DNA from 3 places in the Janthinobacterium sp. HH102 genome. Region 1 is predicted to be linked to each of the others. Evidence: predicted binding sites of a transcription regulator. Region 1 holds the regulator's gene; each other region holds the start of a gene.
The links. The regulator LexA, encoded in region 1, represses DNA repair genes until DNA is damaged. The targets are predictions, from matches to a motif close to ACTGTATNNNNATACAGT.

Region 1 (8,051 bases):
TGACTTCCGTGCTGATCAGCATGATGCGCGGCCTGGTCAAGGAAATACTGTCCCTGGTCAGCTGGATCGTGGCGTTCGTCATTGCCAATGCCTATGGCGCCACCCTGGCGAAATTTCTGCCGGAAGCCGTGCCGGGCGAAGCGATCCGTTTATTGCTGGCTTTCGTAGTGCTGTTCATCGGCGTGCGCATTTTGATGGGATTGCTGTCCATGACGGTTGACGCGCTCGTCAAGGTGACAGGCCTGAGTCTGGCCGACCGCACCCTGGGCAGCCTGTTCGGCGTGGCGCGGGGCCTTGTGATCGTGCTGACCGCCGTCATCTTGTGTGGCATGACTTCCATACCGCAGCAGCCATTCTGGAAAAACGCGCTGCTCAGTCCGCTCGCGGAACAGGGCGCGCGCGCCATCAAGCCTTATCTGCCTGCCGCTTACGCGCAGCATGTGAAATTTTGAATTTTTTTAAAATCAGTAGCACAGTTTAGGAGCACACCATGTGTGGCATCGTCGGCGTCGTTTCCCATCAACCTGTCAATCAATTGCTCTATGATGCATTGTTGCTCCTGCAACATCGCGGTCAGGACGCGGCAGGGATTGCGACCAATCACAGCAGTATGTTTTCCATGCACAAGGCCAACGGCCTCGTGCGAGACGTCTTCCGCACGCGCAACATGCGTTCGCTGCAAGGCACGACGGGCATCGGCCATTGCCGCTACCCGACGGCCGGTTCGTCGAGCGAAGAGGAAGCACAGCCGTTCTATGTGAATGCGCCGTTCGGCATCACCCTGGCGCACAATGGCAACCTGACCAACTGGGAACAGTTGAAGCTGGAAATGTTCAAGAACGACCGCCGCCACATCAATACCGATTCCGATTCGGAAGTGCTGCTCAACGTGCTGGCGCATGAAATCCAGGAAGCGACGACGGGCCTGAACCTGGACCCGGAAGCCATCTTCAAGGCCGTGACTGTGCTGAACCGTCGCGTCAAGGGCGGCTATGCCGCCGTCGCGCAAATCGCCGGCGTGGGCTTGCTGGCCTTCCGCGACCCGCACGGCATCCGTCCGCTGTGCCTGGGCATCAATGAAACGGAGCAGGGTCCCGAATACCTGATCGCTTCCGAATCCGTGGCCCTGGAAGGCATGGGCTTCCGCTTCGTGCGCGACATCGGCCCCGGCGAAGCCGTCTTCATCGATGCCGACAAGAAATTGCACAGCGCCCAGTGCGCCGACAATGCCAGCCTGAACCCGTGCGTGTTCGAATTCGTCTACCTGGCCCGTCCCGACTCCGTCATCGACGGCGCCTCCGTGTACGCCACGCGCCTGAAAATGGGCGAATACCTGGCCGAGAAGATCCGCGCCGAATTGCCAGGCGTGCATATCGACGTGGTCATGCCGATTCCCGATTCCTCGCGTCCGGCCGCCATCCAGCTGGCCATGGCGCTGAACATCGAATACCGCGAAGGCTTCATCAAGAACCGCTACATCGGCCGCACTTTTATCATGCCGGGCCAGGCGGCGCGCAAGAAATCCGTGCGCCAGAAGCTCAACGCGATCCCGTCCGAATTCAAGGATAAAGTGGTCTTGCTCGTCGACGATTCCATCGTGCGCGGCACCACCAGCCGTGAAATCGTGCAGATGGCGCGTGAAGCGGGCGCGACGAAAGTCATCTTCGCCTCGGCCGCGCCGCCCGTCATCTATCCGAACGTGTACGGCATCGACATGCCGACGCGCGACGAGCTGATCGCCTACGGCCGCACGACGGAAGAAGTGTGCCGCGAAATCACGGCCGACTACCTGGTCTACCAGGATATCGGCGCGCTCAAGCAGGCGATCGCCGACGTCAACCCGGCCCTGACCAACTTCGAGGCCTCGTGCTTCGACGGCGTCTACGTGACGGGCGACGTGTCGCAGGAATACCTGGACCGTCTGGAATATGCGCGCCACCATCCGAAGGCGGCAGCGCCCGAAGATACGCCGCGTTCCCAGCTGAACCTGAACCTGGCAACGACAGAAGCGTAATTATCTTGCCCGGCTAGCGCCGGGCTTTTTTTGCTCCGCGATCATGAACGATAAAAAAAACTACGGCTTTACCACCACCATCCTGCATAACGACCGCCGCAAGGGCATCGAGCATGGTTCGCTGCACAAGCCCGTGCACACTTCCGTCGCGTTTGGTTATGCCGATGCGCGCCAGCTCGCTTCCGTATTCCAGGGCAAGGAACCCGGTTTCCGCTATGGCCGCCAGGGCAACCCCACCGTGTCCGCGCTGGAAGACAAGGTCAACAAGATGGAAGACGGCGTCGCGACCTTGTGCTTCGCCACCGGCATGGGCGCCATCGGCGCCGTGGTGCAGTCGCTGCTGCGCGCGGGCGACCATGTCGTCTCGTCGGCCTTTTTGTTTGGCAACACCAACAGCCTGTGGCAAACGGTGACGGGGCAGGGCATCGCCGTGTCCTTCGTCGACGCCACCGAGGTGGCCAACGTGGCGGCCGCCATCACGCCTGCCACGCGCATCGTGTTCGTGGAAACCATCGCCAATCCGCGCACGCAGATCGCCGACCTGAAAAAAATCGGTGACCTGTGCCGCGAAAAGGGCATCTTGTACATCGTCGACAACACGATGACGACGCCGTATTTGTTCCGCCCGAAAGCCGTGGGCGCGGGCCTCGTGGTCAATGCCTTGACGAAATCCATCGGCGGTCACGGCAATGCATTGGGCGGCAGCTTGACGGACACGGGCGTGTCCGACTGGACGCAGTATCCGAATATTTTCGAGAATTACAAGAAGGCGGCGCCCGCGCAGTGGGGCATCGCGCAGATCCGTGCCAAGGCCTTGCGCGACTTCGGCGCGTCCCTGGGGCCGGAAGCGGCGCACCATATCGCCGTCGGCGCGGAAACCATGGCCTTGCGCATGGACCGCACCTGCTCGAACGCCCTGGCGCTGGCCACCATGCTGGCCGCCGATCCGCGAGTGGCGGCCGTGCACTACCCGGGCTTGGCGTCGCACCCGCAGCACGCCTTGGCGAGCGACCTGTTCCGCAGCTATGGTTCGCTGTTCAGCTTTGAATTGAAGGATGGCATCGATTGCTTCGATTTCCTCAATCGTTTGAATCTGGCTATTCCCGCGAGCAACCTGGGCGACACGCGCACCCTGGTCATTCCCGTCGCCCACACGATCTTCTATGAGATGGGCGCCGAGCGCCGCGCCAGCATGGGCATCGCCGAATCGCTGATCCGCGTCTCCGTCGGTATCGAGGATGAGGTGGATCTGCTTGAGGATTTCCGCCAAGCACTCGATGTATAAGTCGCCGGACAAATGAAAAGGGCCGCAACAGTCATGCTGTTGCGGCCCTTTGTTCGTGCAGTCGTTTAATGCCAGTTGCGCATCAGTCCCACAGCCAGGCCTTCCAGGGCGAATTCATCTTTCGGCAGCAGTTCGATGACGGAAACTTAGGTGTCAGAACTTAGGTGTCAGGCATGAGAAGGGGCCGCAACTAAAAACTGGGGTCAGACCCGGCGGGTCTGACCCCGGCAGGCAACTTAATGCCAGCTGCGCATCAAGCCGACTGCCAGGCCTTCCAGGGCAAATTCATCTTCCGGCGACACGGTGATGACCTTGAAATCCGGGTTTTCCGGCAGCAATTCGATGACGGAACCCGTCTTCTTGTAGCGCTTGACCGTGACTTCGTCGCCGATGCGGGCCACGACGATCTGGCCATTCTTGGCGCTGTCGACCTTTTTGACGGCCAGTAAATCGCCATCCATGATGCCGGCGTCGCGCATGGACCAGCCGCGCACCTTCAGCAGGAAGTCGGGCTTGGCCGAGAACAGGGCCGGGTCCACGTTGTAGCTCGCTTCCAGGTTTTCCTGGGCAAGGATGGGCGAACCGGCGGCCACCCTGCCGATCAGGGGCAGCGACATCAGCAGCGCCGCCGGCACTTTCGATGGCGGCGCTTCGGCTGCCGCGCCGATCAGGCGGATGCCGCGCGAGGTGCCGGGCGAAATCTCGATCGCGCCCTTGCGGGCCAGGGCCTGCAAATGCTCCTCGGCCGCATTGGCCGATTTGAAACCCAGTTCATTGGCAATTTCGGCACGGGTGGGGGGAAAGCCCGTGTTTTCAATCGCGTCCTTGATCAGGTTCAGGATTTGTTCTTGTCGTGCTGTCAGCTTGATCATGAGCGGTGGGTGCATACTAAAATGCTGTCTATATGAACAGTCTGTATTTTTGTACAGTATCGCCCACTATGCAAGGGGATTTCCGTGTTTTCGGCGAATTTCGCAAGAAATACTTGTTCCCGGTCGAAAAGCACGGTGGTCCGCGGGCTTTTCGGGCACTGGCGCAAGCAATGATTGAAACGTTTGCAAAAGGCGGTTATAATCTTCGGCTGACCTTCCCACACCCGTCTTGACGCCGGGGTGGGCGATTATCAATCCGACCTGAAGGAGTTTGCATGCGTCATTATGAAATAGTCTTTATCGTCCATCCGGACCAAAGCGAGCAAGTGCCCGCGATGATCGAACGCTACAAAGCCAGCGTAACCACCCGCGGCGGTTCGGTTCACCGCGTGGAAGATTGGGGCCGCCGTCAAATGGCTTACTCGATCCAAAAGCTGCCTAAAGCACACTACATCTGCCTGAACATCGAATGCGACAACGAGACCCTGGTCGAGTTGGAAACAGCATTCAAATTCAATGATGCCGTGTTGCGTCACCTGACCGTTAAAATGAAGAAAGCTGAAACAGCTCCTTCGCCGATGATGAAATCGGTACAACGCGAAGACGCGGCCAAAAGCCACCGCACCGAAGCACCAGCAGCCGCTCCAGCCGCAGCAGCAGCTTAATTTTTGACCAGGATCGTGCGCTGAACCAGCTACAAGTCACCGCCATCATTGCCGAGCGCGAAATATTGCGCTATACCCCGGCAGGGCTGCCGATTGTGAATGCAGTATTGCAACACAGTTCGCAGCAGATGGAAGCAGGGATTGCCCGTTTGACCGAGTTTGATGTTGCCGCGCTAGCCGCTGGCGAAATTTCAGGCCGGTTCAGTCAGGCAAGCTTGGGCGGGGTGTATCAGTTCACGGGTTTCCTGGCCAGGAAGAGCCGCAACAGCAAGAGTTTGGTGTTTCACATCATTGATTTTAGTGCAGTCAATTCTGACTAGCGCATTTTAGATACAGGAGCCTGACATGGCATTCGGTAAAAAGTTCGACAAAAATAAGCTCAAGCTTAAAGAAAAACGCAAACAGCAAAACCCTTTGTTCAAACGTAAGAAGTTCTGCCGCTTCACGGCAGCTCACGTTGAGCAAGTCGACTACAAAGACGTCGACACGCTGAAAGACTTCGTCCAGGAAAACGGCAAGATCATGCCAGCACGCCTGACCGGTACCAAAGCGCACTACCAGCGCCAAGTCGACACCGCAATCAAGCGCGCTCGCTTCCTCGCGCTGCTGCCATACACCGATCTGCACCACGCTTAATCGGTCAGATATTCCTGGAGAAGAACTATGCAAATCATTCTGTTAGAAAAAGTTGTAAACGTCGGTAACCTCGGCGAAGTCGTCAAAGTCAAAGACGGTTACGCACGTAACTTCCTGATCCCGCAACGCCTGGCACGTCGTGCTACGGCAACCGCTGTGGCTGAATTCGAAGTCAAGCGCGCCGAACTGGAAAAAGCTGCTGCCGCCAAACTGGCCGCATCGCAAGCCCAGGGCGAAAAACTGAGCGGCCTGACCGTTCAAGTTGCTCAAAAAGCTGGCGTCGATGGCCGTCTGTTCGGTTCCGTCACCAACTTCGACATCGCTGAAGCGCTGACCAAGCAAGGTTTTGCTGTTGAAAAAGCACAAATCCGCATGCCTACCGGCCCGCTGAAGATCGTTGGCGAGCACAACGTTTCGGTTGCTCTGCACACCGACGTGGTCGTGGAAGTTGTTATCGCTGTCGTTCCAGACGCGAACGCGTAATCGCCTGCGGGCCTGGCCCGCAAGCGCTGCCGCACTATGAAAAGCCGGGTTCGCCCGGCTTTTTTGTGGCCTTTTTTTCGCTCATTTTCAGCCCTTTATTTTTGCCGGCACGCCGAAGCGGGTATAATTCGCGCCATGAACGCCCCCTCTGATCCGCAACTGGATTCCCTCCGTATTCCGCCGCATTCGATCGAAGCAGAACAATCCGTTATCGGTGGTCTGCTGCGCGACAATGCCGCCTATGACCGCATCGCCGACTTCATGCATGCGGAGGATTTCTATCGCTATGACCATCGCATCATCTTCGAGCAAATCGTCAAGATGGTTAACGCTTCCAAGCCAGCCGATGTCATTACTGTTTTTGAAACCCTGACCCAGCTCGGCAAGGCCGATGACGTGGGCGGACTCGCTTACCTGAACGCCATGGCGCAAAACACGCCATCGGCCGCGAACATCCGGCGCTATGCCGAGATCGTGCGCGACCGCGGCGTACTGCGCAAACTTATCACCGTCGCCGACGATATCTCCGGCACGGCCTTCAGCCCGCAAGGCAAGGAAGTCAAGCAGATGCTTGACGAGGCCGAGTCGAAGATTTTCGCCATCGCCGAAGAAGGCGCGCGCGGCGCCCAGGGCTGGACCGCCATCCAGCCCCTGCTGACGCAAGTGGTCGAGCGCATCGACGAACTGTACAGCCGCGACAACCAGAGTGAAATCACGGGCGTGCCCACCGGTTTCATCGACCTCGACCGCATGACCTCGGGTCTGCAGCCGGGCGACCTGGTGATCGTGGCGGGCCGTCCGTCGATGGGCAAGACGGCGTTTTCCGTCAACATCGGCGAAAACGTGGCCATCGACAGCGGCTTGCCCGTGGCCGTGTTCTCGATGGAGATGGGCGGCGCCCAGCTGGCCATGCGTATGCTCGGCTCCGTCGGACAGCTGGACCAGCACCGCCTGCGCACGGGCCGCCTGAACGACGAAGACTGGCCGCGCCTGACGAATGCAATCCAGAAGATGAACGACGCGCAGTTGTACATCGATGAAACGCCGGCGCTCAATTCCATCGAATTGCGCGCCCGTTCGCGCCGTTTGTCGCGCCAGTGCGGCAAGCTGGGCCTGATCATCGTCGATTACTTGCAACTGATGTCGGCCAATACGCCGGGCGACAACCGCGCCACGGAGATTTCCGAGATTTCGCGTGGCTTGAAAGGCCTGGCGAAAGAACTCGGTTGCCCCGTGATCGCGCTGTCACAGTTGAACCGCTCGCTGGAACAACGCCCGAACAAGCGTCCCGTGATGTCCGACTTGCGCGAATCGGGCGCTATTGAGCAGGATGCCGACGTGATCCTGTTCATTTACCGCGACGAGGTGTATAACCCCGACTCGCCGGACAAGGGGACGGCCGAAATCATCATCGGCAAACAACGTAACGGTCCAATCGGCAGCATCCGCCTCACCTTCATGGGGCAGTACACCAAATTTGGCAATTACAGTGGTGGCCTGGCGCTTTACCAAGGCGACTAAGACTCAGCAGCACTGATATTCCATTGGCCGCCCCCTCATACGGGGCGGCTTTCTGTAGTAAATAACACGACTCAATGCTTAACGGAGAATGACATGTTTGGACGCTTGATGCCCACTGAGGGCAAGTTTTTTGAATTGTTTAACCAGCACGCGGAACTGTGCGTCAAGGGCGCGAAAGAGATGCTCGGCCTGATGACCAATTTCGACGACCTGGAAAACCGCGTGCACGCGATCGAAAGCATCGAGAAACAGGCGGACAAAGTCACCTACGCCACCGTGGAAATGCTGCACAAGACCTTCATCACGCCGATCGACCGCGACGACATCCATCAGCTGATCACGCGCCAGGACGATATCCTCGACCTGCTGGAAGACGCGGCGCAAACCGTCTCGCTGTACGACTTGAAAGCCGTCACGCCGGAAGCCAAGCGCCTGGCCGAACTGGTGCTGGCCTGTACCGAGAAAGTGCGCGACGCCGTCGCCATGCTGCACAACATGGACAACTCGCGCAAGATCGTCGCCATCTGCGAAGAAATCGACCGCCTGGAATCGGACGCCGACCACGTGATGCGCGC
Region 2 (8,051 bases), 210 kb from region 1:
GTGCAATCGATGCCGCAATATGCGGTGCAACTGCGTCCCGTGCCGTGGAAACGGGGCGTGCTGATGCTGCAGACAGGCGAGGCGTTTGCCCTGTATCCGCCGTATTCGTGGCGCAGCGAGCGGCCGTACGTGCGCTATTCCGTGCCGTTGCTGATGGAGCAGCTGGTGGTGCTGTGCAACCAGGACGTGCTGGCGAAGCGCACGCTGCGGCAGTGGCCCGCCGATTACGGCGGCCTGCACATCGGCGTGAACGCGGGTTTTTTGCTGGGCGATGCGCAACAGACGGCAGCCCTGCAAGCGGCCAGCATCGTGTTCGATACGGCCAAGGGCACGCGCACGAATCTGCTCAAGCTGATGCGCGGGCGTATCGATTGCTATGTCAGCGACCGCCTGTCGGCGCAGTGGGAATTGCAGCGCATCCGGCGCGAGGGTGCGCCGGGCACGCCGATGCAAGCGATACAGGAAACCGCGCAGCTGGCCAGCCAGCAGGGCCACCTGGGTTTTACGGAGCGCCGGCCTGCCGCCTACCCTTATCGCGATGACTTTATAGAACAATTCAATGCCGCCATCGTGCGCATGCAAGCCAATGGCGCAATCCGCCGCATCCTGGACCGCGCGCTGCTGCCCTGACTGATTCAACCCGATGGAGAAAAACATGAAAAGAATATTATTGCTATGTGTGCTCGTGCTGGCCGGCTGCGTAGGCCGGCCCGAGAATATTGTACCTGTCAGCAATTTCGACACGACCCGTTATCTGGGCAAATGGTATGAGATCGCGCGCCTCGACCACTCGTTCGAGCGGGGCCTGAGCCACGTGACGGCCGACTACAGCCTGCGCCAGGATGGCGGCCTGAAAGTGCTCAACCGCGGCTACCAGGATGCGGACGCGAAGTGGAAGGAAGCGGAAGGCAAGGCGTATTTCGTCGACAAGAAAGACGTCGGCTACCTGAAAGTGTCGTTTTTCGGGCCCTTCTATGGTTCCTACATCGTGTTTGATTTGGACCAGCAAGATTACAGCTATTCCATGATCAGCGGCCCCGACAAGTCCTACTTCTGGTTGCTGTCGCGCACGCCCACCATGGATCCTGCCTTGCAGCGGCGTTTGATCGAGAAAGCCGGCGGCTTGGGTTTCGATACATCAAAATTGATCTATGTGAAGCAAAACTGACCTTGCTTGCCTGCCGCCCGTTCGTGGCGGCAAACCGTCTTCTGGCTGTTGCTTTTCTGCATGTTATTTCTTGCAATACCACTCTGATTCACTCACAATCTGCTCCAAAGTGGTGCGCTGCGGCGTGCTGCCATTCTGGTGACGCGCCTGCCATTGCGTCGCCGCTCGTGATTGCCGCACGGCAGATGCCTGCTATATTGATACGTAGCAGCAGGTCGGTTTCGTGGCGTCTGTGCATTGTTTTTTTCAGATAGGAATCACGCAATGAAAAACCTCAAAATCGGCGTACGTCTCGGTGGCGGTTTTGCCGCCGTCCTGCTCCTGTTGACGACCCTGACCGTGGTGGGCATCGTGCAGATGCAAAGCGCCAGCAAGGAAACCGATGCGCTGGTCAACGTCAAGGTGCGCAACGAGCGCCTGATTGGTGAATGGACCAAGGTCATCGAGGTGAACGCGGCGCGCACGGCGGCGGCCTGGAAAGTCGGCGATCCCGAACACCAGAAGCAGTTTGAACAGGAAATGGCCGTCTCGTCGGCACGCGCCACGGAAATTCAGAACGCTATCGGCAAAAGCGAGCTGAATGCCGAAGAGCAATCGCTGTACCAGGAGGTGCTGAGCACGCGCAAGGCTTACACGGAAGTACGCAAGAATGTGTTCAAGGCCAAGAATGCGGGCGATCTGGAATTGGGCAAGCGCCTGTACGAAGGCGACATGGTCGCCAAGCGCGACATCTACCTGGCGTCGTTGAAGAAGCTGGAACTGCTGGAAGCCAAATTGCTCGATGAAACGGCTGCGCAAATCCGTTCGCGCTACGAAAACGGCCGTCTGCTGCTGATCTCGCTGGGCGTGGTGGCCATCTTGCTGGGCATTGCCTGCGCCTACTGGATCACGCGCTCGATCACGCGTCCCATCACGCGTGCAGTCGAGGTGGCGCAAGCCGTTTCCGCCGGCGACCTGACCAGCCATATCGTCGTGGAAAGCCGCGATGAGACGGGGCAATTGATGCACGCGCTGAAAAACATGAACGATAAACTGGTCAGTATCGTGGGCCAGGTGCGCGCCGGCACCGAATCGATCAGCACGGCGTCGAGCGAAATCGCGGCCGGCAACCTGGACCTGTCGTCGCGCACGGAAGAGCAGGCCAGTTCGCTGGAAGAGACGGCATCGTCCATGGAAGAGCTGACCTCCACCGTGAAACTCAACGCCGACAATGCGCGCAGCGCCAACCAGCTGGCCATCGACGCCTCGCAGATCGCCAGCAAGGGCGGCGTGGTGGTCTCGGAAGTGGTCAGCACCATGGGCTCGATCAACGATTCCTCGCGCAAGATCGTCGACATCATCAGCGTCATCGACGCCATCGCCTTCCAGACGAATATCCTGGCCCTGAACGCGGCCGTCGAAGCGGCCCGCGCCGGCGAGCAGGGCCGTGGTTTTGCCGTCGTGGCCTCCGAGGTGCGCAACCTGGCGCAGCGCTCCAGCGCGGCGGCCAAGGAAATCAAGGGCTTGATCGACGATTCCGTGCAAAAGGTCGAGGCCGGTTCGCAACTGGTGGACAAGGCGGGCCGCACCATGGACGAGATCGTGCAAAGCATCAGCCACGTGACGCAGATCATGAACCAGATCACCGACGCCAGCGATGAGCAGCGCACCGGCATCGAACAAGTCAACCGGGCCATCGGCCAGATGGATCAGGTAACGCAGCAAAACGCGGCCCTCGTGGAAGAAGCGGCGGCGGCGGCCGAATCCATGCAGGAACAGGCAGCCAAGCTGGCCGACGTGGTGGGCGTGTTCAAGCTCGATGCCACACAGCGCTATGTTTCGGCCAGTGCTGGCCCGTCCGTGACGGCGTCGGCACAAGGAGGGAAAACTGCCACGCGACCGGCCGTGCAGCCAGCCAAGCACCGTGCGCCGGCACCCGCCGCGGCCGCGCCTGCGCCGGGCAAGGCGGCGCAAGCGGACGCTGTGCGCGCACGCGCGCCGAAGACGACGGTGGCATCCGGTGCCGACGACTGGGAAGAGTTTTAAGCGCAGCTTTCCCTTGGCATGGCGTGGGCGCTACAATCGCGGCTTGAAGACAGCCGCGAACGCGCTCCGCCATGACCACCCGCCGTACCTCCCGCTCTATTTCCAGCGCGATCGCCAGCCCTGGCGCCGCATCCTCCTTCCAGGCTGAACCCGCCAAACGCGCACGCTGCCCGGTTTGCCTGCGCGCTGCGTCCAGCTGCATTTGTCGCTGGACTGCCCCCGTCGCCCACGCCGTGGACGTGCTGATCCTCCAGCATCCGCTGGAAGTCCACAACGCCAAGGGCAGCGCCCGCTTGCTGCATCTGAGCCTGCCCAACAGCCGCCTGCTGACGGGCGAACAGTTTGCCCCTGAGGCTCTCGCTGAACTGCTGGCCGACAAGCACAATGTGCTGCTGTACCCGGATACGCCAGGCGACCGTTCGCTGGGCATCGCGCCGCCGCCAGCGCTCGACCCGTCCATCTTGCTCGATCCGGCCCGATTTTCGAGCCAATTGCGGCTGGTGGTGCTGGACGCCACCTGGCGCAAGAGCCGCAAGATGCTGTATCTGAATCCCCTGTTGCAACAGCTGCCGCGCCTGCCGCTGCGCGATACACCCGCTTCCCATTATCTGATCCGCAAGGCGCATGCGCCAGACCAGTTATCGACCCTGGAAGCGACGTGCTATGCCCTGATGCAGTTGGAGCAGGACGCTTCCCGCTTCGTTCCCTTGATCACGGCATTTGACGGCTTTGTGGCGCAGCAGTTGAGTTATGTCATGCCGCATGGCGAAAAAGCTTGAAACGACAGCACGGTAGCCCTTGATCTTGGCCGCACAGCGGCATAGTATACTGTACGTATATACAGTTGATGGGGCCGTTCATGAAAGCAATCATTCCAGAGCACGATGACAGCTTCGCCGGGCAAGCCATGTTGCCGCCGCAATCGCTGAAAGCGCAAAAGGGGCGCGGGGCCATCTCGAACTTGCAGGGGCGCCACGAGACGCATGCGCGCGCCGGTTTCGATGACGGCTGGAGCGTGGGCGGCCTGGACGAGGCGCCTGGGGAAGAGGCGGCGCCGGGATGGAAGACGCAGGTCAGCGACGAACAGGCGCGCACCATTCTCACGCGCAACGCTTCGCCCGATTTGCCCTTCAACGTGTCGCTGAACCCGTACCGGGGGTGTGAACATGGCTGTATTTATTGCTTTGCCCGCCCCACGCACAGCTATATGGGCCTGTCGCCGGGCCTGGATTTCGAAAGCCGCATCTACGCCAAGGTGAACGCCCCCGAACTGTTGCGGCGCGAACTGGCCAAGCCGTCGTATGTGCCCGAACCGATCGCCCTGGGCGTCAATACCGATGCGTATCAGCCGTGCGAACGCGAACGGCAGCTGACGCGGCGCGTGCTGGAAGTGCTGCACGAATGCGACCACCCCGTGGCGCTGATCACGAAGTCATCGCTGATCGAGCGCGATATCGACATACTGGCGCCCATGGCGGCCAGGCGCCTGGCGGCCGTGGCCGTCACTGTCACGACGCTGGACCCGGCCATCGCGCGCACCCTGGAGCCGCGCGCGGCCGCCCCGGCGCGGCGCCTGCGCACCATCCGCACCCTGACGGAGGCGGGTATTCCCGTGGGTGTGAGCATCGCGCCCATCATCCCGTTCGTGACGGAGCCGGAAATCGAGCAGTTGCTCGAAGCCGTGCGCGACGCGGGCGCCATCCACGCCCATTACGTGGTGCTGCGCCTGCCGTGGGAAGTGAGCCCCTTGTTCCAGCAATGGCTGGAAGCGCACTTTCCGGAGCGTGCCCAGCGCGTGATGAACCGGGTGCGCGAAATGCGTGGCGGCAAGGATTACGACAGCGCGTTCGGCGCGCGCATGCGCGGCGAGGGGGTGTGGGCTGACCTCATCCGCCAGCGCTTTGAAAAGGCCGTGCACCGGCTGGGGCTGCACGGCAAGGGCGGCCGCTTCAAGCAGCTCGATTGCACGCAATTCCGCCGGCCGCTGGTGGTGCCGCCGCTGGGTGCAAAAGTAAAAAAAGGCAATGCGGGGCAGCTGGATTTGTTTTAAGTTAAACCGGCGTCACCGCTGATGCCGCAGGGCTGCGCTCATGGGCAGCAATGCGGGCGAGGCTGGTCTGCGGCTGGGAGGAGTGCCGTCGCTTGCCGGAAGTGGCGCCGCCGTCCGGAAACGCGGAGGCAGAGGCTAGACTCAGGCTACCTCAGGCTACCTCAGGCGCCGGAGGGCGTTGCGGTGCTATCGTGGGCATTATCCTGTGCTTGCATCTGCGCCAGATGTTGCTCGATGGCAAAAACGTGCGGATCGCTCTTGCCCAGTTCGCGCAGGGCACTGGCCAGGTGCAGCAGGTACTCACTGTTCGGACCGCTGGGGCCGTTTGATCGGGCGATCTGGCGCGCGATATCGAGTTCCGTGGCGGCACCGAGGAAGGCGGCGTTTTCCTCGTTGGCGATGTACACCAGGCCTTCGACCTTGCTGCCATCGTCGAAAGTGATGTCGGTGGCCAGGCGCAGGTAGCCGTTTTTTTCGCGGTGGTCGAGGTGGGCGAAGACTTCGGGCGTGATCAGATACGCCATGCCGTCGCACACGGCGCCCGCCTGCGGCACGATGGTGGCGACCCGGCCCGGCGCCATCGGCGTGCCCCGGTGATCGTGCGAACCTTGCCAGAAGCGCCGCGTCCAGCCTTCGATGCTGGCGGGGCGCCGTTCGATATAGGGGAAGTCCGCCTTGTAGATCAGCGAGCCGTAGCCGAACAGCCAGACCTGCTCATGGCCGTCGAATTTGTTCATGCGCTGGTTGATGGCGATGGTAGCGGCGTCGGTGGCAGACAGGGCGTGCTGGTCAGGCTGGGTCATGGTGCAAGTGGATAAGGGGCGATGCGCCATTATAAAGGGGCGCCGGCCGGGCCGCCGGCCGACAGCGCCTCGCGGGCCGTGCCGCCGCCCGCTCCCACGTTCCACTCGTGCGTCTCGACAAAGCGGAACAGGAAGGCCATGAAGCTTTCGGCGGCCGGCGACAGCGAACGCCCCGTCTTCGTGTAGACGAAAAAGCGCCGCGTCAGTTCCGGCTCGTGCAGGGTGCGCATGTGCAATTTGTAGAGTTTGACCATCGGCTCCGCGTACGGCAGGCAGACCGTGATGCCGAGGTTGGCGCTGACCATGGCCAGCGCCGTCGTCATGAAGGTCACTTCGTTATAGGGATTGAGCGACAGTTCGCGGAACGCGCCGTGCATGTCGCGCAGCAGGCGTTCCGTAAATTGCCCCTGCAGCGAGATGAACGGATAGTCGCCCACGTCGGCCCAGGTGACGCGCTCTTTCTGCTGCAGCGGATGCTGCTCGGGGAAGACCAGTACGAAGGGCATCTCGAACAGCACTTGCGCGGCGATTTCCGCCGTCGGATCGCGCTCGGGGCCGATGCCGAAATCGACTTCGCCGCTGAAGACGCGCGCCGACACGTTTTCCACGGGGCAGTCGACCAGGCGCAGCTGCACCTCCGGGTGCGCCTGGCGGTAGGCGGCGATCACTTCCGGCAGCAGGGTGCACGCCATCATCTGCGGCGCGGCGATGCGCACCAGGCCCGTCTTCAGGGCCTTGCGCTGGGCGATGCCGGCCATGGCGCCGTCGAGGTCCTCGATCATCTTTTCAAACAGCGGATACAGTTCGCGGCCGATTTCCGACAGCTGCGTCTTGCGCGTGCTGCGCTCGACCACGCGCACGCCCAGCACGCTTTCCAGTTCCTTGATCAAGCCGCTCAAGGCGGACTGCGTCACGTGCAGGTATTCGGCGGCCAGGGTAAAACTGCCGGTCTTGGCCAGCGCCACGAAGGCGCGCATCTGTCGCAGGCTGGGACTCATAAGATAATCCGATAAATCGATGGTTAAAAATTGTTTGTATGATAGCTGTAACTCGATTCTAATGGTGAAAAGCTGAAAAACCCGCCATCCATCGGAGACAAACACCATGAAGATCAAGCAAATCCACCACGTCGCCTACCGCTGCATCGACGCGAAGAAAACCGTCGAGTGGTACGTCAAGCATTTGAACATGAATTTCGTCCTCGCCATCGCCGAAGACCTGGTGCCGTCGACCAAGGCGCCGGACCCGTACATGCACGTCTTCCTCGACGCGGGCCAGGGCAATGTGCTGGCCTTCTTTGAGCTGCCGACGCAGCCGCCGATGGACCGCGACCGCAATACCCCGGCCTGGGTGCAGCACCTGGCGCTGGAAGTGGGCAGCATGGAGGAACTGCTGGCCGCCAAGGAGCGCCTGGTGGCCGCCGGCATCGAGGTGCTTGGCCCGGTGAACCACGCCATCTTCCAGTCGATCTATTTCTTCGACCCCAACGGCCACCGCCTGGAACTGGCGGCCAACGTGGGCACGCCCGAGATGATGGCCAAACTGGACGCCGTCAAATGGGAAATGCTGGAAGAATGGTCGCAGACGCGCCGCGCGCCGAAGCACGCCGCCTGGATGCACGCGCCGGCCGAAGCCTGAGCGCCGCCCACGGCATCCATCTGAACACTACGCCTAACAAGGAACACACTCCATGAAACTCGCAACCCTGAAAAACGGCAGCCGCGACGGCGCCCTGATCGTCGTCAGCCGCGACCTGCACCAGTACCAGCGCGTGGCCGCCATCGCCCCCACCCTGCAGGCGGCGCTCGACAACTGGGACGCTGTGGCGCCCAAGCTCGAAACCGCCTACGCGGCCCTGAACGCGGGCCAGGCGCCGGACGCGCAGCCGTTTGATGCCAATCTGTGCCACTCGCCGCTGCCGCGCGCCTACCAGTGGGCCGACGGTTCGGCCTACATCAACCACGTGGAACTGGTGCGCAAGGCGCGCAACGCGGAAGTGCCGGCC
Region 3 (8,051 bases), 1.4 Mb from region 1:
ACAGCACGGGAGAAGGCAGGTTCAATTCCATAATTCGCTTCCGATGGCGCTCAAGGCAAGGATGGACAGGACGACGAGGGCGACCCTGCCGCGCGCCGTCAGGCGGGGCAGGCCGACGATGGCCAGCAGGGCTACACTGGCGGTGAGCGCATACACGCTGGTGACGCGCTGTTGCAAGGCGGCGGGATCGGTGGCGTACAGCAAGACAGCACCGGCCAGCAGCACGGCGAAGGCGGGCAGCAGGCTGGCCGCGCAGGCCAGGCGCAGCAAGGGCGCGCTGGCCAGCGGCCAGGCGTTCAGCGCTGGGCGCAGCACGGCGATCTGCTCGCGCACGGCCTTGTCGCCCCGGTCCGTCACAATGACCAGGCTGGCGCTGGCCAGCAAACCGAGCAGCGGCGCGGGCAGCAGGGGCGCGCGCAGCAGCCAGGCCAGCATGCTGGCGCCCGCCGTGGCCAGCAAGACGCTTTGCTGCAGGCCGATCACATTCTCATTGCGCCAGAACGGCAGCCAGAACAGCTGGCGCCACAGGAACAGGGTAGGCCAGCGGGGCCGTTGCGGCACATAGGCCGTCATCGTGGGCGGGCGCGCCCTTTGTGCGGGGCGCGGCGCGCGCAGGCGTTGCGCCACGATGAGCGTCGTCAGCAGCCAGGCCAGCAGCCAGGCACCGACGGTGGCGGCAATGCCGGGCGCCGCAATGGGGCGCAGCCACGGCGGCGACTGCAGCAGCCAGATGCCGGCCGAGACGGCATACGCAAGGCCCAGCGGCAGCATCAGCAGGCCGGCGACGGCGATATCGGCTTGCCAGCGCAGGCGCGGCGGCAAGGGGAGCTGGCGCAGCCAGACGGCGGTACTTGCCGGCAGCAGCCGTTTGCGCAGCAGCCAGGCGGGCAGGCAAGTGAGGACCGTCTGCGTGACGATGATACTCAGTGCGGCGGGCCAGGGCTGGCTCGCGGCGAGAAAGCTGGGCAGGGCGATGACGCTGAGCAAGCCCAGCAGGACGGGACCGGCCAGGAAAAAGAAGATTTCCATGGAACTCGTCAGGCTGGCGGCAAATTGCAGCAAAGCATGATGGGCCAGGCGCAGCCGCAGGGCGATATAGGGAGGAGTACTACGGGGCAAGCGCATGCGGGCAGGGGCGGAGTCAGGGTAGCGCTGATTCTAACAGCCGGGGTCAGACCCCCGGACAAGTCAGCGTTGGGGTTGACGGTGTTGTGGATCTGACCCCAGAATGGGAAAAGCCCTTCGGTTCCAGGAACCAAAGGGCTTTTCTTTTATTGGCGGAGCGGACGGGACTCGAACCCGCGACCCCCGACGTGACAGGCCGGTATTCTAACCAACTGAACTACCACTCCAAGCTCGTATGATCTGTGTTGCTGATCCATGAAGCACTGGATAATTTTCTGTATTGGTGGTGGGTGCTGAGAGGCTCGAACTCCCGACCTACGCCTTGTAAGGGCGCCGCTCTACCAACTGAGCTAAGCACCCGCATACCCAGAAAACTATCCCGACGTTTGTCACCACGTCTGGAAGAGGCACTATTATAGGGGGCGCTCTGCCGCTTGTGCAACTATTCTTGGCGATAAAAGCGGTTTTTTTGCTGAAAAGCGCAAAAATATTCATGCGGGGAAGCCCGGGCGTGTTTTCGGCGCTGAAATGGGAAAAGCCCTTCGGTTCAGAGAACCAAAGGGCTTTTCTTTTATTGGCGGAGCGGACGGGACTCGAACCCGCGACCCCCGACGTGACAGGCCGGTATTCTAACCAACTGAACTACCACTCCAAGCTCGTATGATCTGTGTTGCTGATCCATGAAGCACTGGACAGTTTTCTGATTTGGTGGGTGCTGAGAGGCTCGAACTCCCGACCTACGCCTTGTAAGGGCGCCGCTCTACCAACTGAGCTAAGCACCCGTTGCTTGTCTCAGAAAACCATCCCGACGTTTGTCACCACGTCTGGAAGAGGCGCTATTATAGGATGGCTAAAATCCTTCTGCAAGCGCTTTTTTCACATTATTGCGTGATGTTCCACTGCGACAGCATCCAGGCCATGTTGAAGGCGTTTTCGGCAATCGCGTTGTAGCGGCCCGACGCGCCGCCGTGGCCGGCGCCCATATTCGTTTTCAGCAGCAATGGATTGCCGTCCGTTTTATACGCGCGCAGCTTGGCCACGTATTTTGCCGGTTCCCAGTACATGACCTGGCTGTCGTTCAGGCCCGTCGTCACCAGCATGGCGGGATAATTCTTGCGCGCGATGTTGTCGTAGGGCGAGTAGCTGAGCATGTAGTCGTAGGCCGCCTTCTGGTTCGGGTCGCCCCATTCCAGGTATTCGCCCGTCGTCAGGGGCAGGCTGGCGTCCATCATGGTGTTCATCACGTCGACGAATGGTACGGCCGCGTGCACGGCGTGGAACAGCTCGGGACGCATGTTGACGACGGCGCCTATCAGCAAGCCGCCGGCGCTGCCGCCCTGGATGATCAGGCGGTTCGGGCTGGTCCATTTTTCGCGCACCAGGTAGTCGGCGCTGTCAATGAAGTCATGGAAGGTGTTTTTCTTCTTCATCAGCATGCCGTCTTCATGCCACGCTTCGCCCATGTCGGTGCCGCCGCGGATATGCGCTTGCGCATAGATGACACCGCGTTCCAGCAGGCTGATGCGGCTGATGGAAAAAGTGGCTTCCGTCGAGATGCCATACGAGCCGTACGAGTACAGCAGCAGCGGCGCGGAACCGTCGAGCTTGACGCCCTTCTTGTAGACGACCCACAGCGGCACTTGCACGCCGTCGCGCGCTGTCACCCACAGACGCTGCGTCGTGTAGCGGCTGCCGTCAAAGCCGCCGACGATTTCCTGCTGCTTCAGCACCGTGCGCTGGCCATCCTTCATGCCGACATCGATGATGGTGGGCGGCGTGACGGGCGACTGGTAGGACATGCGAAATTGCGTGGCCGAAAACTCGGGTGTGCCGACGGACGTGGCCAGATAGACGGGGTCGTCGAACTGCACGGTTTTCCAGTTCTTTTGCGCAAAATCAAGGATGCGCGCGCGGTTCAGGGCGCGCGCCTTTTCCATCACCACCAGATAGCCCTGGAAGACGTCGATGGACTGGATCACGGCATCCTTGTTGTGCGGCACGACGGGTTTCCAGTGTTTCGGCTGCGGGGTGCTCAATGGCGCGCTGACGACGCGGAAATTCTTCGCATCCTTGTTGGTCAGGATGTACAGCTGGCCGTCGCGGTGTTCGACGACGTAGCGGTGGCCTTTTTCGCGTTTCAGCACGCTCTGGAAACTGCCTTGCGGCTTGTTCGTTGGCAACAGCAGCACTTCGCTCGTATCCGTGCTGCGCGCCGTGAGCACAAAGTAGCGCTGGTCGCGCGTGCGGCTCACGCCGATGGCGAATTGCTCTACCGGCTCGTGATAGACCTGCTGCGGCATGCCGCCCAAGGCCAGGCGGAACAAGCGGTCAGCGCGCTTGGTGGTGGCGTCTTCCTGCGTCAGCATCAGGGTGGCGTTGTCGGCCGCCCAGGCCAGGGATGTGACGCGCGGCATGCTGTCGCCCAGCAACTTGCCCGTCTTCAAATCCTTGACATGCAGCGCGTACTGGCGGAAACCCGTCGTGTCGGTGGTGTAGGCCAGCAACTGTTCATTCGGGCTGATGGCAAACGCGCGCACGGCAAAAAATTTGTGGCCTTCGGCCAATTGATTCTGATCCAGCAAGATTTCTTCAAGCGCCTGCGCATCGTAGGCGCCGCTGGCGCCGACGGGGCGGCGGCAGTGAATTGGATATTGCTTGCCCGCTTCCGTGCGCGTGTAATAGTAGAAATTGCCCTGGCGCGCAGGCACGGACAGGTCCACTTCCTGCATGCGTCCCTTGATTTCCGCAGTCAGCTTGTCGGCCAGCGGCTGGATCGGGGCCGTGACGGCCGCCGTATAGGCGTTTTCCGCATTCAGGTAGTCGATCACGGCAGGATCGGTCTTCTTTTGCAGCCAGCGGTAGTCGTCCGTAACCACGGTGCCGTGGCGCGTTTCCTGCCAGGCCGTCTTGGCGGCGACCGGCGCGGTGGCGTCGGCGGCCTGCGCGGATGGCGCCAGCGTGGACAGCAGGATGGATGAGCAGACGGCCAGGCGGCGCAAAGCTTGATGTGCTGTAGACAAGGCAACTCCTTTTATAGTCGTGTCAGGATTGTAATCTTGCTATTGAGAAAAGCAACTGCGGAGCGCGTGCGTTTCAACTTGCATCCATGGGCATTTCCAGCGATACTGTATATAACTACAGTATCCCGCCGCGAGGTGTCCTTGACCACATCTGCCCCTACATTGCCTGAACCGCGCCGCTGGATAGCCCATCTGGACATGGATGCCTTTTTCGCCTCCGTGGAACTGTTGAAATATCCGGAATTGCGCGGCGAAGCCGTCGTCATCGGCGGCGGGCGCTTGCAGCAACCCCTGTTGCAGGAAGACGGCACGCGGCAATTCGCGCGCATGCGCGACTACGTGGGGCGCGGCGTCGTCACCACGTCGACCTATGCGGCGCGCAAGTTTGGCGTGTTTTCCGCCATGGGCATCATGAAGGCGGCGAAACTGGCGCCCGACAGCATCCTGCTGCCGGCCGATTTCGAGGCTTACCGCGAGTATTCGGCCCGCTTCAAGCAGGCAGTGGCACAGCTGTGCCCCATCATCCAGAACGTGGGCATCGATGAAATCTATGTCGACCTGACGGAACATGGCGAGCAGGCGCCGGCCATCGCGGCGCGCCTGAAGGCGGCCGTGTTCGAGGCGACGGGCCTGTCGTGCTCGATCGGCCTGGCGCCGAACAAATTGCTGGCAAAAATCTGTTCCGATCTGGAAAAGCCCGACGGCCTGACCATTTTGTCGCCCGAGGATGTGGAAACGCGGGTCTGGCCCTTGCCGGCGAAAAAGATCAACGGCATCGGCCCGAAGGCGACGGCCAAGCTGGAAGCCTTGGGCATCATCACTATCGGCGAGCTGGCGCGGGCCGACATGGCCATGCTGCGCACGCAGTTCGGCGACCTGTACACGGGCTGGCTGCGCCAGGCGGCGCTGGGCATCGACGAGCGGCCCGTGCAGACGAGCCGGGAAACCAAGTCCGTCAGCCGCGAAACGACGTTCGAGCGCGACTTGCAGGTGGTGCGCGACCGCGCCACGCTGTCGGAAAAGCTGGAAAGCCTGTGCACGCGCGTGGCGGGCGACCTCGACAAGCAGTCGCTGGCGGGGCGCACGGTGGGCATCAAGCTGCGCTTCGAGGATTTCAGCACGGTCACGCGCGACATCACCCTGCCCAGTGCCACGGCGGACGCCGCCGCCATCCTGCGCGCCAGCCGCGATTGCTTGCGGCGCGTGCCATTTGACAAGAAAATCCGCCTGCTGGGCGTGCGCATCTCGACCTTGTCCGATCCGGCCGTCATGACGCGGCAGGCGCCAGCCCAGGCGGAGCTGTTTCCCGCCCTGTAGCGGCATTCCCCATGCATCAACAACACCGCGCCAGTCCGCGCTTTTGACGGCATTCCCGTGTCGAAAGTGTAGAATGGCGTTCCCCTGGCACTACTGAAACAAACGGAAGACAAAAATTATGTGGTTCAAGAATCTTCAGATTTACCGCCTGCCCGCACCGTGGGCTTACACGCCAGAACAACTGGAAGAGGCCTTGTCCTCGAACAAATTTACGCCGGCGACCAGCATGGATCTGATGCGCCAGGGCTGGGATACGCCACGCCCGAACGGCGGCCTGGTCCACGTGGTCAACAAGCAAATGCTGATCTTGCTGGGCACGGAAAAGAAACTGCTGCCAGCCACCGTCATCAACCAGGTGGCCAAGGCCCGCGCCGCCGAGATGGAAGAAGCGCAAGGCTTTGCGCCTGGCAAGAAAGCCATGAAGGAATTGAAGGAACGCGTGGCCGACGAACTGCTGCCGCGCGCCTTCAGCATCCGCAGCAACGTCTGGACGTGGATCGACCCCGTCAATGGCTGGCTGGTGGTCGATGCCGCCAGCCCGGCGAAAGCCGATGAAGTCATCAAGCTGCTGCTGAAAGCCGTCGATAAACTGCCGCTGGAAAGCCTGCGCGTGCAGCGCTCGCCCGTGGCGGTGATGACGGAGTGGCTGCAGGCGGACGACGCGCCGGCCGGCTTCACGGTCGACATGGATACGGAATTGCGCGCCACGGGCGAGAGCAAGGCCACCGTGCGCTACGTGCGCCACACCCTGGAAGCGGACGATGTGCGCCGCCACATCGCGGCCGGCAAGCAGTGCACGCGCCTGGCCATGACGTGGAACGACAAGATCTCGTTCGTGCTAACGGAGTCCTTGGCCATCAAGAGCGTCAAGCCGCTCGACGTGATCAAGGAAACGGAATCGAGCACGAAGAACGACGAAGAGCGTTTCGACGGCGACGTGATGCTGATGACGGGCGAGCTCTCCAAGCTGATGGCCGACGTGGTCGAAGCCTTGGGCGGCGAAGCGACGGCGTAACAGCCGTCATGCTGGTACGAAAAAGGAGCTGCGGCTCCTTTTTTTTCGCCTGTGCAATTTGTGGGTGCATAAAAAAAAGCGCCTTGCACGGTGAAGTGCAAGGCGCTTTTCAGACAAGCTAATTCAACACGTCAAATTAGAACTTGTAGTTGCCGGTGACGTAGAACGAACGCATCATCGGATCGGCGTAGCGTGGGTCGAAACCGATCTGGTGGCCCGACGAAGCGCGCAGCGACAGCGGCGGTGCACGGTCGAACAGGTTTTTGATGCCTGCGCGGATCGTGGTTTGCTTGTCAAAGGCGAAACGTGCTTGCCAGTCGAACGTCGTGTACGACGGTACTTGCAGGCGGAAGTTTTTCTCTTCTTTTTGGGTCGCCAGGTTGTACACGGTAGCGGGAGCATCGGTGTAGCCGTTACGGTAGTTGACCGTGACCGTGTTGCTCAGGCGGCCCGTGTCCAGGGTCGTCGTCAGCTTCATCAGGTTGCGGAACGTGACTTCGTTGGTGTCGCCGAAGAAGTTCATGTTGCTGGTGAACACATTGTCGCTACCGGCTTTGGTGTAGTTGGCGTGCAACATGTGCGTACCGCTCAATTGGGCGGTCAGCTTGCCGAAAGAAAACTTGTGGTTGGCGGACAGATCCCAGTCGATACCACGGTATTCCTTCTTGCCGATGTTGACCGACAGTTTCTTGAACGCGTAGTAAGCGATGCCGGTCGATGGTTCGATGTATTCACCGAAGCTCGATGCATACTTGACCGGATCGGCAAATGCTTGCTCTTCGGATACTTCCGACACGGCATTGCGCAATTTCACATCCCACAGGTCGGCGCCGAACGAGAATGCCGAGCTAGGCTCGACACGGAAGCCCAGGGTGAACTGCTTCGATTTTTCCGATTGCAGATCCGGGTTGCCTTGCGATACCGCGTTGTATTGCGTTGCTTCCGCGCGGCACAGTGCGTTACCTGGGTATGGGCAGTCAAATTTCTTGGCGGTAAAGCCGGCGTTGACCAGTGGCTGAGCGATGTCCAGCATGCTTGGCGCCTTGAAGCCCGTGCCGTAGGAACCGCGGATCAGCACGGTCTGTACCGGCTGCCAGCGTGCCGATACCTTGTAGGTATTGGCGCTGTCTTTTTTGCCGACAGTTTTGTTGTTCAGCTTGTCATCGATCGCTTTGACGGCATCGTAACGGCCGCCGACGGTCATTTCGAACGACTTGGTCAGCGGTGCCAGCAACTCGACGAAGGCGCCGTAGGTGTCGCGGCTCATGTCGTAGGCTGGCTTGGTGTTGAAGCTGTAGATGTCGTCGCCGGTGGCGCCTGGCGATTGCTCATACGTATAGGTGCGGTAGTCGCCGCCGATACCGAGGCTGGCCTTGCCGCCTGGCAGGCTGAACAATTCACGCGAGCCGTGCGTGTCGATGCCGCGCATGGTGGTTGATGCGGTGCGCACGGAGCCGACGAATTGCGCGCCAGCGACCTGTGCTTGCACGGATGGCTTTTGTGTCGCAGCAAAAGGATTGAAGTCCGGATTGGCCAGGATATTTTTGAATTCCTGGCTCTTCTGGTAACCGCCC

Region 2: a site for LexA is predicted at 4,021-4,038, ahead of JAB4_RS21595 (PA0069 family radical SAM protein). Genes of this name have one in related genera too.
Region 3: a site for LexA is predicted at 4,250-4,267, ahead of dinB (DNA polymerase IV). Genes of this name have one in related genera too.

What each region holds. Positions count from the first base shown of each region.
Region 1 is NZ_CP062062.1:4,942,255-4,950,305, reverse strand. It holds gene JAB4_RS22585 (CvpA family protein) at 1-452, shown strand, start outside; gene purF (amidophosphoribosyltransferase) at 491-2,014, shown strand; gene JAB4_RS22575 (cystathionine gamma-synthase family protein) at 2,058-3,299, shown strand; gene lexA (transcriptional repressor LexA) at 3,536-4,171, opposite strand; gene rpsF (30S ribosomal protein S6) at 4,447-4,836, shown strand; gene priB (primosomal replication protein N) at 4,857-5,156, shown strand; gene rpsR (30S ribosomal protein S18) at 5,182-5,472, shown strand; gene rplI (50S ribosomal protein L9) at 5,500-5,955, shown strand; gene JAB4_RS22545 (replicative DNA helicase) at 6,091-7,476, shown strand; gene JAB4_RS22540 (DUF47 domain-containing protein) at 7,570-8,051, shown strand, end outside.
Region 2 is NZ_CP062062.1:4,729,033-4,737,083, reverse strand. It holds gene JAB4_RS21615 (ABC transporter substrate-binding protein) at 1-630, shown strand, start outside; gene JAB4_RS21610 (lipocalin family protein) at 656-1,168, shown strand; gene JAB4_RS21605 (methyl-accepting chemotaxis protein) at 1,433-3,193, shown strand; gene JAB4_RS21600 (tRNA-uridine aminocarboxypropyltransferase) at 3,265-3,972, shown strand; gene JAB4_RS21595 (PA0069 family radical SAM protein) at 4,101-5,243, shown strand; gene JAB4_RS21590 (gamma-glutamylcyclotransferase) at 5,405-6,046, opposite strand; gene JAB4_RS21585 (LysR family transcriptional regulator) at 6,076-7,044, opposite strand; gene JAB4_RS21580 (VOC family protein) at 7,151-7,684, shown strand; gene JAB4_RS21575 (fumarylacetoacetate hydrolase family protein) at 7,737-8,051, shown strand, end outside.
Region 3 is NZ_CP062062.1:64,171-72,221, reverse strand. It holds gene JAB4_RS00310 (ATP-binding cassette domain-containing protein) at 1-31, opposite strand, end outside; gene JAB4_RS00305 (hypothetical protein) at 22-1,119, opposite strand; tRNA gene JAB4_RS00300 (tRNA-Asp) at 1,276-1,352, opposite strand; tRNA gene JAB4_RS00295 (tRNA-Val) at 1,410-1,485, opposite strand; tRNA gene JAB4_RS00290 (tRNA-Asp) at 1,701-1,777, opposite strand; tRNA gene JAB4_RS00285 (tRNA-Val) at 1,832-1,907, opposite strand; gene JAB4_RS00280 (S9 family peptidase) at 2,007-4,145, opposite strand; gene dinB (DNA polymerase IV) at 4,287-5,462, shown strand; gene JAB4_RS00270 (recombination-associated protein RdgC) at 5,581-6,477, shown strand; gene JAB4_RS00265 (TonB-dependent receptor) at 6,614-8,051, opposite strand, start outside.